One region of the Pseudomonas sp. DWP3-1-2 genome, then DNA from elsewhere that is predicted to be linked to it. Evidence: predicted binding sites of a transcription regulator. Region 1 holds the regulator's gene; each other region holds the start of a gene.

What was found. The regulator FliA, encoded in region 1, starts transcription of late flagellar genes. The targets are predictions, from matches to a motif close to CTAAAGTTTNNNNNNNNNNNGCCGNTAA.
Region 2: a site for FliA is predicted at 3,370-3,397, ahead of ACP7B0_RS07520 (flagellar protein MotY). Genes of this name have one in related genera too.
Region 3: a site for FliA is predicted at 1,958-1,985, ahead of ACP7B0_RS10035 (chemotaxis protein CheW). Genes of this name have one in related genera too.

The regions. Positions count from the first base shown of each region.
Region 1 covers NZ_JAFCTZ010000005.1:242,051-247,105, reverse strand. The annotation lists gene flhF (flagellar biosynthesis protein FlhF) at 1-162, shown strand, start outside; gene fleN (flagellar synthesis regulator FleN) at 278-1,111, shown strand; gene fliA (RNA polymerase sigma factor FliA) at 1,108-1,848, shown strand; gene ACP7B0_RS14550 (chemotaxis response regulator CheY) at 2,140-2,514, shown strand; gene ACP7B0_RS14545 (protein phosphatase CheZ) at 2,534-3,322, shown strand; gene ACP7B0_RS14540 (chemotaxis protein CheA) at 3,356-5,055, shown strand, end outside.
Region 2 covers NZ_JAFCTZ010000002.1:365,825-370,879, reverse strand. The annotation lists gene ACP7B0_RS07530 (hypothetical protein) at 704-988, shown strand; gene ACP7B0_RS07525 (argininosuccinate synthase) at 1,062-2,279, opposite strand; gene ACP7B0_RS07520 (flagellar protein MotY) at 2,409-3,314, opposite strand; gene pyrC (dihydroorotase) at 3,464-4,510, shown strand; gene rnt (ribonuclease T) at 4,507-5,055, shown strand, end outside.
Region 3 covers NZ_JAFCTZ010000003.1:243,019-248,073, forward strand. The annotation lists gene ACP7B0_RS10020 (hypothetical protein) at 1-15, shown strand, start outside; gene ACP7B0_RS10025 (hypothetical protein) at 106-426, opposite strand; gene ACP7B0_RS10030 (GNAT family N-acetyltransferase) at 459-1,043, opposite strand; gene ACP7B0_RS10035 (chemotaxis protein CheW) at 998-1,897, opposite strand; gene hmpA (NO-inducible flavohemoprotein) at 2,223-3,404, shown strand; gene ACP7B0_RS10045 (disulfide bond formation protein B) at 3,781-4,305, shown strand; gene cyoA (ubiquinol oxidase subunit II) at 4,759-5,055, shown strand, end outside.

The sequences.
Region 1 (5,055 bases):
CTGACTGACGGGCCGCGTATTCCTGATGATTTACACCTTCCTCGCAGGCACCAACTGGTCTCCCGTGCGGTCAATGTGCAGATGCAGGAAGAACCGAGCGAAGAAGCGATGGCGGATATGTTCGCCGACCTTTACCACAACCCAAGCAAGCGGGTGGGTTAGGTGAAACGAACTACTGAAATTTACCTGCATCGATGGTCTGCCACGCATTGTTCCGAAGCGAACGTGCAGCCGCCAATGTGGCTTCGGTCTACGCAAGACAAGGTAATGAATAAACATGGGTAGCATGCATCCCGTACAGGTGATCGCGGTGACCGGCGGCAAAGGTGGCGTCGGTAAGACTAACGTGTCAGTGAATCTATCGCTGGCCTTGGCTGAGCTTGGCCGGCGCGTCATGCTGCTGGACGCCGACCTTGGCCTGGCCAATGTCGACGTGCTGCTGGGTCTGACGCCCAAGCGAACCCTTGCCGATGTGATTGAAGGCCGTTGCGAATTGCGCGATGTGCTCCTTCAGGGGCCTGGCGGGATCCGCATCGTGCCGGCCGCTTCCGGTACCCAGAGCATGGTGCACCTGACCCCGGCGCAGCATGCCGGTCTGATCCAGGCCTTCAGCGACATCGGCGATAACCTGGACGTGCTGGTCATTGACACGGCCGCAGGTATTGGCGAATCGGTGGTGAGCTTCGTGCGCGCCGCTCAGGAAGTGCTGTTGGTGGTGTGCGATGAACCCACGTCGATCACTGACGCCTACGCCTTGATCAAACTGCTTAACCGCGATTACGGCATGAACCGCTTCCGCGTCCTGGCCAACATGGCTCAGAGCCCGCAGGAAGGTCGCAATCTGTTTGCCAAGCTGACCAAAGTGACAGACCGTTTTCTGGACGTTGCCCTGCAGTACGTGGGCGCCGTCCCTTACGATGAGTGTGTGCGCAAGGCTGTGCAGAAGCAGCGGGCCGTTTATGAAGCCTTCCCGCGCTCCAAATGCTCCCTGGCCTTCAAGGCGATCGCGCAGAAAGTCGACACCTGGCCGTTGCCGGCCAACCCCCGCGGTCATCTTGAGTTTTTCGTCGAGCGACTTGTCCACCAGACATTTGCGGGGCCTGTCCAATGACAGCCAGCGGCTACCAGATGTACAGCAAAGCTTCCAAGAACTCGCAGTACGAACTGATCGAGCGCTACGCGCCGCTGGTCAAGCGTATCGCCTATCACTTGCTGGCGCGTCTGCCGGCCAGCGTTCAGGTCGAAGACTTGATCCAGGCTGGGATGATCGGGCTGCTTGAGGTCTCCACCAAATACGACTGCACCAAGGGCGCGAGCTTCGAAACCTATGCGGGTATTCGTATCCGGGGTGCGATGCTTGATGAGGTGCGTAAAGGGGATTGGGCGCCACGTTCGGTTCACCGCAATACGCGCATGGTCAGTGACGCAATTCGCTCAATTGAAGCTAAAACGGGTCGTGACGCTAAAGATCATGAAGTTGCGGCCGAACTCCAATTGAGTCTCGATGATTATTACGGGATTCTGAACGATACCTTGGGCAGCCGGCTGTTCAGTTTCGACGACCTTTTGCAGGACGGCGAACATGAAGGTCTGCACGAGGACGGCGCAAGCGGGTCGCTTGAGCCCTCGCGGGATCTGGAAGATGAGCGTTTCCAGGCCGCATTGGCGGATGCGATTGCCAATCTTCCGGAGCGTGAGCGACTGGTCTTGGCGCTGTATTACGACGAGGAGCTCAACCTCAAGGAAATCGGTGAGGTCCTGGGGGTTAGCGAATCGCGAGTCAGCCAGTTACACAGCCAGTGCGCAGCTCGTTTGCGAGGGCGTTTGGGGGAATGGCGAGCGCGTTGACAGGTATGGCGCGTTCTTGTGGATGCGCTGTTCGTGGACGCCGGCTGTGCAAAGCGTTGTTTGGGAAGAGATGGACAAGGCGGGAACCGGTCTTGCGTGAGTGATGCGTGCTGTCGGAAGGGTTTTGCCTTTCTGTCGATCGCCGATTTCTGCCCGGTTCCTTGAATGTTGATTTACCAAGCCCGTCGTCGTTTTAGTGCAGCCGATGTGAGCTGTGCCGGTATTGATTGAACAGCGCGTTCAGGTGCTGAACGCGTTAAAGACTGCTTGGAGGTCGAATTGGACAAGAACATGAAAATCCTCATCGTTGATGACTTCTCAACGATGCGGCGGATCATAAAAAACCTGTTGCGGGATTTGGGATTCACCAATACTTCCGAAGCCGATGATGGAATCACTGCGCTGCCAATGTTGCAGAGCGGTTCATTTGATTTTCTGGTGACTGACTGGAACATGCCTGGCATGTCCGGCATCGACCTGCTGCGCCAGGTGCGCGCCGACGAACGACTCAAGCACCTACCGGTGCTGATGGTCACGGCCGAAGCCAAGCGTGACCAGATCATCGAAGCGGCCCAGGCCGGTGTTAACGGTTATGTTGTGAAGCCATTTACGGCTCAAGTGCTGAAAGAAAAGATCGAAAAGATCTTCGAGCGCGTCAATAGCTGATGTTTGCCGCGAGGGCGCTATGGAGCATAAAGAGTCATCAATGGGCGACTTTGAGTCGACCCTCAAAAAGCACGCGACAGAACTGGTAGCGAGCCTCGAAAAAGGCCGTTTCGGCGATGCCGTGCAATTGATCCATGAGCTGAACCAGACTCGTGATCGAGGCTTGTATCGCGAGGTCGGCAAGCTTACCCGCGAGCTGCACAGTGCAATCGTCAATTTCCAGATTGACCCGAACATGCCCCAGGCCGAAGAAGTGTCCCAGATCACGGACGCGACTGAGCGCTTGTCGTATGTTGTCAAACTCACGGAAAACGCTGCCAACCGGACCATGGATCTGGTCGAGCAAAGCACGCCGCTGATGAACGGCCTGAGCACCGACGCCAAGGCGTTGAGCGAGGACTGGGGACGTTTCATGCGCCGTGAAATCGGCGCTGAAGAGTTTCGTGAGCTGGCCAAACGGGTTGACGGTTTCCTGACGCGCAGCGAGCAGGAAACCCATGAGGTGGCCACCCACCTCAATGACATTCTGCTGGCTCAGGATTACCAGGACCTTACCGGTCAGGTCATCAAGCGCGTCACGCAGTTGGTCACTGAAGTAGAAAGCAATCTGCTCAAATTGGTGCTCATGGCCAGTCAAGTCGATCGCTTCGCAGGCATCGAACATGACGATGCAGCCATCCTCGCAGAAAAAGATCCACAAAAAGGTCTCTCTCAGGGTGAAGGTCCGCAGATTCATGCCGATAAACGAGTAGACGTTGTGTCCGGACAGGACGATGTAGACGATCTGCTATCGAGCCTGGGCTTCTAAGTCTGTTGACGGTTAATTTTAGGGAGCACCCCAATGAGCTTCGGCGCCGATGAAGAAATCCTTCAGGATTTTCTGGTAGAGGCCGGCGAAATTCTAGAGCAGTTGTCCGAGCAGCTGGTCGAGCTGGAAAGCCGACCTGATGATGCAGACTTGCTTAATGCAATTTTTCGCGGTTTTCACACTGTAAAAGGCGGCGCCGGCTTCCTCCAGCTCCATGAGCTGGTGGAGTGCTGCCATATCGCCGAAAACGTTTTCGACATCCTGCGCAAGGGCGAACGTCGCGTCGACTCCGAGTTGATGGACGTGGTCCTTGAAGCGCTGGATGCGGTCAACGGCATGTTCAGCCAGGTTCGCGAACGGACCGACGTCACGCCAGCCACGCCTGAGTTGCTGGAGGCACTGGCGCGTCTGGCCGAGCCGGCTTCTGCAGACGAGGCGGCCGCAGCGCCGGCGCCGGTCGAACAGGCTCCCGCCGAACCTGCGTCTGACGAAATTACCGACAACGAATTCGAACTGCTGCTGGACTCGCTCAATGCGGTCAAGGCTCAGGCCGCCGAATCCGGCAGTGCTCCTCCTGTACCGGTCACAGCGCCCGCCGCTGCATCGGCCAGCGACGAGATCAGCGACCAGGAATTTGAATCGTTGCTTGACCAGTTGCATGGCAAAGGCCAGTTCGCGCCTGACGCCGTTGCGGCTCCCGCCGCTGCTTCCCCTTCGGTCTCGGCCCCGGCGGCCAGCGCCGGTGCATCGGCCAGCAACGAAATCACTGACGACGAGTTCGAAGCCTTGCTGGATCAGTTGCACGGCAAGGGCTCATTCGACGCGGGTGCGGCGGCAACGCCCGCGCCTGTTGCGGCCGTTGCAGCGCCTGCGGCCAGCCCGGCTGCCTCCGCGAGCAACGAAATCACCGACAACGAATTCGAAGACCTGTTGGATCAACTGCACGGTAAAGGCAAGTTCGAGCCTGAAGCGGTAGCGGCGGCCTCCGTCGCGGCGGTAGCTGCCAAACCGGCTCCGGCGCCTGCTGCGGCCAAGCCCGATGTTCCTGCTGCGGCAGCCAAGCCAGCTCCCGCTCCAGCGCCGGCCAAGGCTGCGGCGCCTGCACCAGCCAGGGCTCCGGCCGCGGCGGCCCCTGACAAGCCGGCTTCCGAGGCCGAAACCACCGTTCGGGTCGACACGGCGCGTCTGGACGAGATCATGAATATGGTCGGCGAACTGGTGCTGGTGCGTAACCGTCTGGTGCGCCTGGGGCTCAATAACGGCGACGAGGCCATGTCCAAGGCCGTTTCCAACCTGGATGTGGTAACGGCTGATCTGCAAACAGCGGTGATGAAAACCCGCATGCAGCCGATCAAGAAAGTCTTCGGCCGCTTCCCGCGACTGGTTCGTGACCTGGCTCGCCAGCTCAAGAAAGAGATCAACCTGGAACTGGTGGGTGAAGAAACCGACCTGGACAAGAACCTCGTCGAGGCCCTTGCCGATCCGCTGGTCCACTTGGTGCGCAACGCGGTCGACCACGGTATCGAGACCCCGGAAGAGCGCGAGGCTTCGGGCAAGTCCCGTGGCGGTCGCGTGATTCTCTCCGCAGAACAGGAAGGCGACCACATCCTGTTGTCGATTTCGGATGACGGCAAAGGCATGGACCCTAACGTCCTGCGTGCCATCGCGGTAAAACGCGGGGTGATGGACAAGGATGCTGCTGACCGTCTGAGCGATAGCGACTGCTACAACCT
Region 2 (5,055 bases), on a different contig from region 1:
CATTGGAATGGGCGGCCTGACACCCCGTCGGTACCGGCGCGCCTGCATAGCTGCGGCTGCAAAAACGTCAGCACCGGCTTTGGGGAGGCCACTGGATGACATCACCGCCCGCCGTGGGCGAGTCATCATTCAATAAGGATGAAAAGATAACTATGTAAATACGACTGTTGATTGAGCCAGTGTTATTTTCCCATTCGCAGCACTGCCTGAAGCCTCAGCAATAATTGCCCGGCCTGGTCGAGGCGAAAAAAACTTTCCATGCAGATATGTAAACTTATAAACAGCCTACCCTTTGGTGTCGGCAGTTCCCTCTGGCAGGGCAAAAGCGCCAGCTGACGGAATCAGCACCCAAACAAGTAAGCGATCAACATCATTATCGAAAGCGAGATTCAACCTGTAGGAGAACATCATTTAAAGCCATTAAAAATCGCACCGACTCATGCGCTAGACCGATGAAAGCTGTAGGAACATGGCATTAGTTCTGACAGCTTGTTCCACAACGAAGGAAAGAAGACACTCAATCACCTGATAATCAAGCACTTGCATCCGCAGGTTAAATAAGCTTTGACTTTAACGGCAACCCGCTTCAAGAAACGCCTCCGAAAAAAGAAGCTACCGTTTAAAAAAACAACTCAACGGGCATCAACATGAACATTGCATCACCGTGACTTAATCAACTCTGAAACGAACAACGGAATACATCATGTCAAAACTTAAAGATTATCGGGATACTCAACAGGCACTCACTGAAAACCTTCAACGCCTTGAAGCACTCAAAAATAACGCCGATCTCATCAAGGAGCTGGAATTCGAGAAAAAGCTGATGACCTTGCTAAAGCGTTACAGCAAGAAAACCGAAGACCTGCTGGCGCTTATCGGACCCGGGCTCATGGGCGGCTTGCAGGCTCAGGAGCAACGTTCTGCCTATGGAGGAACCGCACGCAAGAAAACCAATAGTTCGCGCCGCAAAACGGGTAAACAAGCCTGAGCAGATGAATCAACACTCAGCCATGAATTTGAAATGCAGCACCTGCGAGGGTGCTGCATTTTTCCGCGTCAGATCAGAACAGCTTTCTGCCCTTGTTGGCAGCGATCCGCATGCGCAGCGCATTGAGCTTGATGAAACCTGCTGCATCGGCCTGATCATAGGCGCCGGCATCATCTTCGAATGTGGCGATGTTGGCATCGAACAACGATTCGTCAGATTTACGGCCCGTTACGATCACGTTGCCTTTATACAGCTTCAGACGCACCACACCGTTCACGTGAGCCTGGGACGCATCGATCATCTGTTGCAGCATCAGACGCTCAGGGCTCCACCAGTAGCCGGTGTAGATCAGGCTGGCGTACTTGGGCATCAACTCGTCTTTCAAGTGAGCGACTTCACGATCCAGAGTAATCGACTCGATGGCGCGGTGAGCGCGCAGCATGATGGTGCCGCCCGGGGTTTCGTAGCAGCCGCGGGACTTCATGCCGACGTAGCGGTTTTCCACGATGTCCAGACGACCGATGCCGTTTTCCCCGCCAATGCGGTTCAAGGTTGCCAGAACAGTGGCCGGTGTCATTTCAACGCCGTCCAGCGCCACGATGTCGCCATTGCGGTAGGTCAGTTCCAGATAGGTCGCAACGTTCGGTGCGTCCTCAGGGGACTTGGTCCAACGCCACATGTCTTCTTCGTGCTCGGTCCAGGTGTCTTCCAGAACGCCGCCTTCATAAGAAATGTGCAGCAGGTTGGCATCCATGGAATACGGCGACTTTTTCTTGCCGTGACGCTCGATAGGAATGCCGTGCTTTTCAGCGTAGTCCATCAGCTTTTCACGGGACAGCAGGTCCCACTCACGCCAAGGGGCAATCACTTTCACACCGGGCTTGAGCGCATAGGCGCCCAGTTCGAAACGCACCTGATCGTTGCCTTTACCGGTAGCGCCGTGGGAAATGGCATCGGCACCGGTTTCGTTGGCGATCTCGATCAAACGCTTGGCAATCAGCGGGCGGGCGATGGAAGTGCCCAGCAGATACTCGCCTTCATAAACGGTATTGGCGCGGAACATCGGGTATACGAAATCGCGCACGAATTCTTCGCGCAGATCGTCGATGTAGATTTCTTTCACGCCCATGGCTTTAGCCTTGGCACGTGCGGGCTCGACTTCTTCGCCCTGACCCAGGTCAGCGGTAAAAGTCACCACTTCGCAGTTGTACGTATCTTGCAGCCACTTGAGGATTACCGAAGTATCCAGGCCACCGGAATACGCGAGAACTACCTTGTTAACGTCCGCCATGCCTTCACTCCACCGGGTTGTACGGAAAACCGGGGATTCTACCGCTCATGGGCAATGATTTACAGTAGCGCGACAGCTTCAGACGATGAAGCGACAGTTTATGTCGAGCGCGCGACGACTGTCAGCGGCTCAGGACGTTCTCGCTGCATCGCCCGCGGAGGCGACGGGGGCAGGCTTCTCTTCAGGAGCCACGCGATCCAGATGGATGTTCACCCGGCGGTTGCGGGCGCGGTTGGCGTTGTTGGTGTTAGGCGCCAACGGATAGCGCTCGCCATGGAAGCGCAGCGTAATCTGCTCCTCGGGAATGCCCTGAGCCTTGAGGAAGTCCATCACCGCCAGTGCACGACGCCGGGAAAGGTCGCGATTGGTCAGGCGATTGCCGCTGTTATCGGAATGACCATCAAGCTCGATCTGATTGACCGACGGATCAGCCTTCAGATAGGCCACAATCGTCTGCAGTGTCGATTTGGCCTTGGCGTCCAGCTCTATGCCGCCACCGGGAAAGCCGACCTGGGTTTGCTTCACTTGCTCGAAGTTCATCGGCAGCAGTTTGGTGACACACAGTTGATAGTCACTGAACGCCTTGTTGAACTTGGCCGGCAGCAAGCGCACTTCCATGGTGCCGCCGTCCCGGGCGTAATGCCGAATGAGCGGGCTGCGCCCGTCCAGCAAACCGTTGATCAGGCGTCCGGCCTGCACTTGAGAACTGCTGAAGGGAAATCCGCCGGTGCTGACGCTAACCGAGCCGAGATTGATATCGCCACGCCCTGGCTGCCACGGCGCGGCGGCAGCCAACAATGTCGCCGAACCCGCACCCATGATTGTTCCGGATGCCTTGATGCGGAAGATTGCCTGCTCACCCGCCCGACGCACGAACTCGCCCGCACCGAAGTCGGTGATGGGCTGGCTCAGGCGACACTCGAACTGATCGCCTTCAACCTTCCACTCCACACTTTCCAGACGCGTCTGGAAAGTAATCGCCATCGCCGGCAGGCTGGCGAAAAGACTGAGCAAGGCTAGATATCGCTGGCGCACGGGAGGCTCCACAAAAAAATACGGCGTTACCAAAAGAATTTCTTCCTGCAACGGGCTATCGGTTACTTCCTACAAAACTTGATAGCGAGTGCCTGAGAGAGTCTTTTCCGGTAGCATTCCCAGCGAGTTTGACCCGCCTGGAATTCCCAATGTCCGACCGCCTGACCCTTCTGCGTCCCGACGACTGGCACATACACCTCCGCGATGGAGCTGTTTTGCCTCACACCGTTGCTGACGTTGCGCGCACTTTTGGCCGCGCAATCATCATGCCTAACCTGGTGCCACCCGTACGCAACGCACAGGAAGCTGACGCCTATCGCCAGCGCATCCTCGCAGCGCGTCCCGCTGGCAGCCGTTTCGAACCCCTGATGGTGCTTTACCTGACCGACCTGACCCAGCCGGACGATATCCGCGCAGCCAAGGCGTGTGGTTTCGTCCATGCCGCCAAGCTGTATCCGGCCGGAGCGACCACCAATTCAGATTCCGGTGTTACCAGCATCGACAAGATTTTCCCGGCACTCGAGGCCATGGCCGAAGTCGGCATGCCGCTGTTGGTCCACGGCGAAGTGACCCGGGGCGAGATCGATGTCTTTGATCGCGAGAAGATGTTCATCGACGAGCAACTGACCCGGGTCGTCGAACGCTTCCCGACGCTTAAAGTGGTGTTTGAACACATCACCACGAGCGAAGCCGTACAGTTCGTCAATCAGGCCTCCGCGAACGTGGGTGCAACGATTACGGCGCACCATTTGCTCTACAACCGCAATCACATGCTGGTTGGCGGCATCCGCCCGCACTTCTACTGCCTGCCGATTCTCAAGCGCAACACGCATCAGAGCGCGTTGCTCGACGCCGCCACCAGCGGCAGCGTGAAGTTCTTTCTGGGCACTGACTCGGCACCCCATGCCCAGCACGCCAAGGAAGCCGCCTGCGGATGCGCCGGTTGCTATACCGCTTACGCGGCGATCGAGCTGTATGCCGAGGCTTTCGAGCAGCGCAATGCCCTGGACAAACTGGAGGGCTTCGCGAGCCTCCACGGTCCGGCATTTTATGGCCTGCCCGTTCACCAAGACACCATCACGCTGGTCCGTGACGAATGGACCGCGCCCACCAGCCTGCCGTTTGGCGAGCTGTCCGTAATTCCGCTGCGCGCCGGTGAAAAACTGCGCTGGCGCCTGCTGGAGACACACACGTGAGTGAAGATCATTTCGACGACGAACAGGAAGGTCACGGTGGAGGCGGTTCGCGTCACCCGATGGCGGCCCGTTTCCGTGGCTATCTGCCTGTCGTCATCGATGTTGAAACCGGTGGTTTCAACTGTGCCACCGATGCCCTGCTGGAAATCGCAGCGGTCACCATTGGCATGGACGAACACGGTTTCGTGTTCCCGGAGCACACCTATTTCTTTCGGGTCGAGCCTTTCGAGGGCGCGAACATCGAAGCGGCAGCGCTGGAGTTCACCGGCATCAAGCTCGACCACCCATTGCGCATGGCCGTCAGCGAAGAAACCGCACTGACCGACATTTTCCGTGGGGTCCGCAAGGCGCTCAAGGCCAATGGCTGCAAACGTGCGGTATTGGTGGGGCACAACGCCAGTTTCGACCTGGGCTTCCTCAACGCCGCTGTCACGCGGCTGGACATGAAGCGCAATCCCTTCCACCCGTTTTCCAGCTTTGATACCGCAACGCTGGCCGGGCTTGCTTACGGCCAGACCGTGCTAGCCAAAGCCTGTCAGGCGGCG
Region 3 (5,055 bases), on a different contig from region 1:
ATGGGTAAGCGTTGATTGCCAAGTGTTAGAGGGTGGCGTGTTGCTGGTGGCGCGCAAGCAGTGCGCCAGCGACGGTGAGCGTCGCCGGCAGATCATTGCAGGGGATTACTTTTTCGGCGTTGGGGTGAGCGTGTTCCACTCCGTCACCGTTGCCTTTTTACTATGGCGGTTGTACAGGCACAGCTCGGTGCCCGGCTGATTTTTCATGTGAGGCTGGGGGTAGCGGCCTTCGAGCATCATGGCCTCATAGCCCACGCTGTCATCGAAGCCTGCCTTGCCCAAAGGTTTGACGCTTTTGAGCTGGCTGGCCTTGATGCAGCTGTCCACCACGGTCTTGTCCAGTGCTTTCCAGGCATCGGTGCTGGAAGCATTGGCCTGGCCGACGAAGGCGACCAAGGCGATCAGTAACGCGCTAGACGGTTTCATGTCCATTTCCATTGGCATTGTCGGGGTGAGAATTATGCCAGACAGGGGCTGGTCATTTCCCGACGCTGCACATAGCGCATCCCGGCTTTCTCATAGAGTCGTCGAGCGGCCAGGTTATTTTCGATCACGTTGAGGTCTACCGCGCCTTCACCGCGCAGGCTAAACGTGGTGAACGCTTGATTGAGCAGCGCCAGCCCGACTCCCTGGCGTCGAGCGCGTGGATGGACAACCAGATCCTTGATAAACGCGCTGGTACAGCACTGAATGACGCCCGCCAGTTGCGGGCCATTCCAGAGGCTGTAACAGAGGGCTGGATCGAACTCGGGATCGTTTTCAAAGGCGCGCAACCAGTCTGAATAGGCCGGCACGCTGCCGCCGCCGTTTTGATAACCCAGGGTCAGCAACTGATGGATCTGCACCGCGTCCCTGATTGAAAAACCTTCACGGATCGCGGTGTGAGCACGGTTATCGACCCGCTCCTGAGGCCCTAGATCCCGACGCATCAGCCAGCAATGCCGGTCCGACTGGTCGATGGGTTGAGCAGGAAGCCGGGTGCGCAGGCTCTGCCAGATCAGTGCTGACGGGCGTGAACCGCGCGTGCTGCCGTGATCAAACATTTGGTCAGCTCAGGGGACGAGAATTTGGTCAGTACGGCATTGGCACCTGCCGCCTGGGCTTTTTCGCTGTTCATCGCGCTGTCCAGCGAGGTGTGCAGGAGCACATAAAGATCGTTGAAATCGGGGGTCTCGCGCAAGGTTCGCGTGAACGCATAGCCGTCCATCTCGGACATTTCGATATCCGAGACCACTACGTTGATTTGCGCGGGCGAACCTTGCAGTTCCAGCAGCACATCAATCGCTTCCTTGGCGCTGCGGGCCGTGTGGCAGTCGATGCCGAGGTTACGCAGGGTAATCAGCGATTGCTGCAGGGCCACCTGACTGTCATCGACCACGAGGATTCGCGCGGCGGCCAGCAATTCGGCCTCTTCCATCGTCAAGGCATCCGGATCGACAACGATCTGCGCCGGTGCGATGGCGTGGATGACTTTCTCGATATCGAGCACCTGCACCAACACACCGTCAACCTGTGTCACGCCGGTGATGAATGATTTGCTGCCAGCGCCAAAGGGCGGCGGGCGGATGTCAGTGGTCAGGCAATGGATGATCTTGCTCACGGCCTGAACATGCAGGCCCTGCTTGGACCGGCTCACGTCCGTGACGATCAGGCAGCCGCCGTCCGGGTCCACCAGGGGTTGCTCGCCAATGGCGCGACTGAGATCGATCACTGACAACGCGGCGCCACGCAACGTTGCCACGCCTTTGACGTGGGGGTGCGATTCAGGCAGCCGGGTCAGGGCGGGGCAGGGGATGATTTCGCTGACCTTAAGCAGGTTGATTGCCATCAGCTTGCCGCTGCGCAATGTGAACAACAGCAGCGAGAGGGAGTCTGCGCGGACGTTCTGGGAGGACATATGAACCTTCTGGCCTTAGGTGTCTCGCTGCAATCGGCAGCAAACAGCTTTCTATGGAGGGTATCGACCTGTGACACGCTCGCTTTAGGATTTTTCTGCGAAAAACACAGAAATCGTTGTGGCTCTCCAGGCGAACAGCTCACTGTCATGACGCGTAATGCGTTCATAGTCAAAAGGACTGCTTAAAGTCATTATGACCTTTCAAGTGAAGTTGTCATTATGACCTTTGGTACTCCAGGTCACTGATTTTATTGAGATAACCAGGTGGCACGAATTCTGATACAGCAAGGTACATCTAATAAAGCCCTGCGTGCCTGGAGTACCCATGTTGAAAGCCTCGGATCGTGCCATTGTCAAAGCCACCGTGCCACTGCTCGAAAGTGGCGGCGAAGCACTGACCACTCACTTCTACCAAAAAATGCTGTCGGAATATCCTCAAGTACAACCGTTGTTCAACCCGGCCCACCAGGCCAGCGGTGCCCAGCCAAAGGCACTGGCCAACGGTCTGCTGATGTACGCCCGGCACATTGATGAGCTGGAGCAACTGGGTGACTTGCTCGCCAAAATCATCAATAAACACGTTGCGCTGCAAATCCTTCCCGAGCACTACCCGATTGTCGGCACTTGTCTGCTGCGCGCCATTGCCGAAGTCCTGGGTGAGGACATTGCCACCGAAGAGGTCCTGCAAGCCTGGGGTAACGCCTATCAGCAACTGGCGGACATCTTGATCGGTGCCGAACGCGCCGTTTACGATGAAAAGGCCCAGGCTCCAGGCGGCTGGCGCGGGACCCGTGAATTCAAGCTGGCGGCCAAGGTGGTGGAAAGTGACGAAATCACTTCGTTCTACCTCAAGCCTGCGGACGACGGTCCGGTTCTGGCGTTTACGCCCGGTCAATACCTGGGCTTGCAGTTGTTCATCGGCGGCATCGAGATGCGTCGCAACTATTCGCTGTCAGCGGTCCCCGGCGAAGGGCAGTACCGAATCAGTGTCAAGCGCGAGCCCCATGGCAAGGTGTCCAACTATCTGCACGATCAGGTGCAGATCGGTGACAGTCTTCAGGTGTTCACGCCGTCCGGGGAGTTCGTGCTCACGACCAGTGACAAGCCACTGGTACTGATCAGCGGCGGGGTAGGGATCACGCCCACCCTGGCGATGCTCGAATCCGCGCTGGCCACGTCACGTCCGATCCATTTCATCCACTGCGCGCGCAATGGTGGCGTGCATGCTTTCCGTGGTTGGGTCGATGACCTGGCGGCCCGTCATCCGCAACTCAAGCGCTTCTACTGCTACGACGAAGACGACGGCGTCAGTCCAGCGGCCGATGCCTTGGGTTTGCTCGACCAGGCCCAACTGGAGCAATGGCTGCCAGAGGATCGCGATCTGGATGCGTACTTCCTCGGTCCCAAGGGATTCATGGCGGCCATCAAACGCCAGCTCAAGCTTGCCGGTGTTCCAGAAAAGCAAAGCCGCTTCGAGTTCTTCGGTCCAGCCTCTGTTCTTGAGTAAGCTGCGACAAAGCGTCGCATCCTTCTATATATAGAAGGATGCACTGCGACAAAAAGCCGCATCCTTCTATATATAAGAAGGATTCGGCTTTTCGCGTTTCAGAGGGGGGGGCCGTATGCCGAGTACTGATGCCGGTTGTGCATGAAGATTTTTTTACGATTGCCTGACGTGGGTCATGGTGCCGAACACCATCTGGACGCTAAATACACCCGTATGGCGGGTACAGGCTTGAGTTGTCCGGCAGTGCCCTTGATTATCCCGAGCGATCGGGCCGTTGTGCATTTACACTCTCGTGGTTGAGAACCCACGACTAGCTCCAATGGGCCCAGGCATGGATTGAACGATCCATATGGACACCCTGACAAAAGGTATGTGAATGAGCGACAACATGTTGTACCTGAGACGCGAGAAACGCTTTCTGGTTTTGCTGGGCATCATCTGCCTGGCCCTGATCGGTGGTGCTTTGTACATGCAGGTCGTACTGGGCGAGGCGCCATGCCCGCTGTGTATCCTGCAACGCTATGCGCTGCTGCTCATCGCCATCTTTGCCTTCATTGGCGCCGCAATGCCGGGCAGCCGCAGTATCACGATCTGCGAAGCACTGGTGACCCTGAGTGCTGTCGGTGGGATCCTTGCCGCTGGCCGTCACGTTTACATCCTTTCCAACCCCGCCGCGAGCTGTGGCATTGACGTGCTGCAACCGATCGTCGATGGGCTGCCTCTGGCGCTGGTCTTTCCGCTGGGATTTCAGGTCAGCGGTTTCTGCACGACCCCTTATCCGCCGGTGCTCGGTTTATCACTGGCCCAATGGGCGTTGGTAGCCTTCATCCTGACTGCGGTGCTGGTTCCCGTCGGCATCCTGCGTAACCGCCGTAAAGGTCACGGTTTTCAAGGCCTGTAAGGCAAGACGCCCCGCTGAAACGGGGCGTTTTATTTGTGAAAATCCTGTCATTGTCAGGTGATTGTTACGTATTCCGAAACAAACTGTTGCTAAATAAAGCATAGTCATAAAAAACTTACATATCTACAATCCCCGCACTTACCGCTTCGGTCCAACGAGTGATAAGCAGTTTCGAGGTCCACAAGCGTCTCTTCGCACGCTGTGAAGGCAGCGCTCTGCGCCCTCTGTTTGCACTCGAAATGTCCGCGCCAAAGGGATTTGGCCTGCAAAACAGGCCCGATGCCACCATTCAAACAAGAAACTCAAGATAACGTCGGATTTGTCGTTACGCTTGCATGCGTCCTGACAGGGCCCTGTTCAATCCAAAAATATGCCAGCACCGGCGGGCTTTAGTGTTGGCGGTCGAAAACCAATTGCACTGCGCAAGCTGCTTTTGCTTTTAGAGGTCGTGAGATGAGTAAAAAAAGGTACCCCAGGTTTTTTGGCTTCTTGGCCCTTTTCAGCATGCTTTTGCTCAGTGGTTGCGAGGGTGTTCCTCTGCTTGATCCGAAAGGACAGGTCGGGATGGACGAGCGAAACCTGATTATCACCGCCACACTGTTGATGCTGATTGTCGTGATTCCGGTCATTTTCATGACCATTATCTTCGCCTGGAAATATCGCGCATCGAACACAAAAGCGACGTACACGCCTGACTGGTCGCACTCCACGAAGATCGAAATCGCTGTATGGGGCATCCCGCTTGCCCTG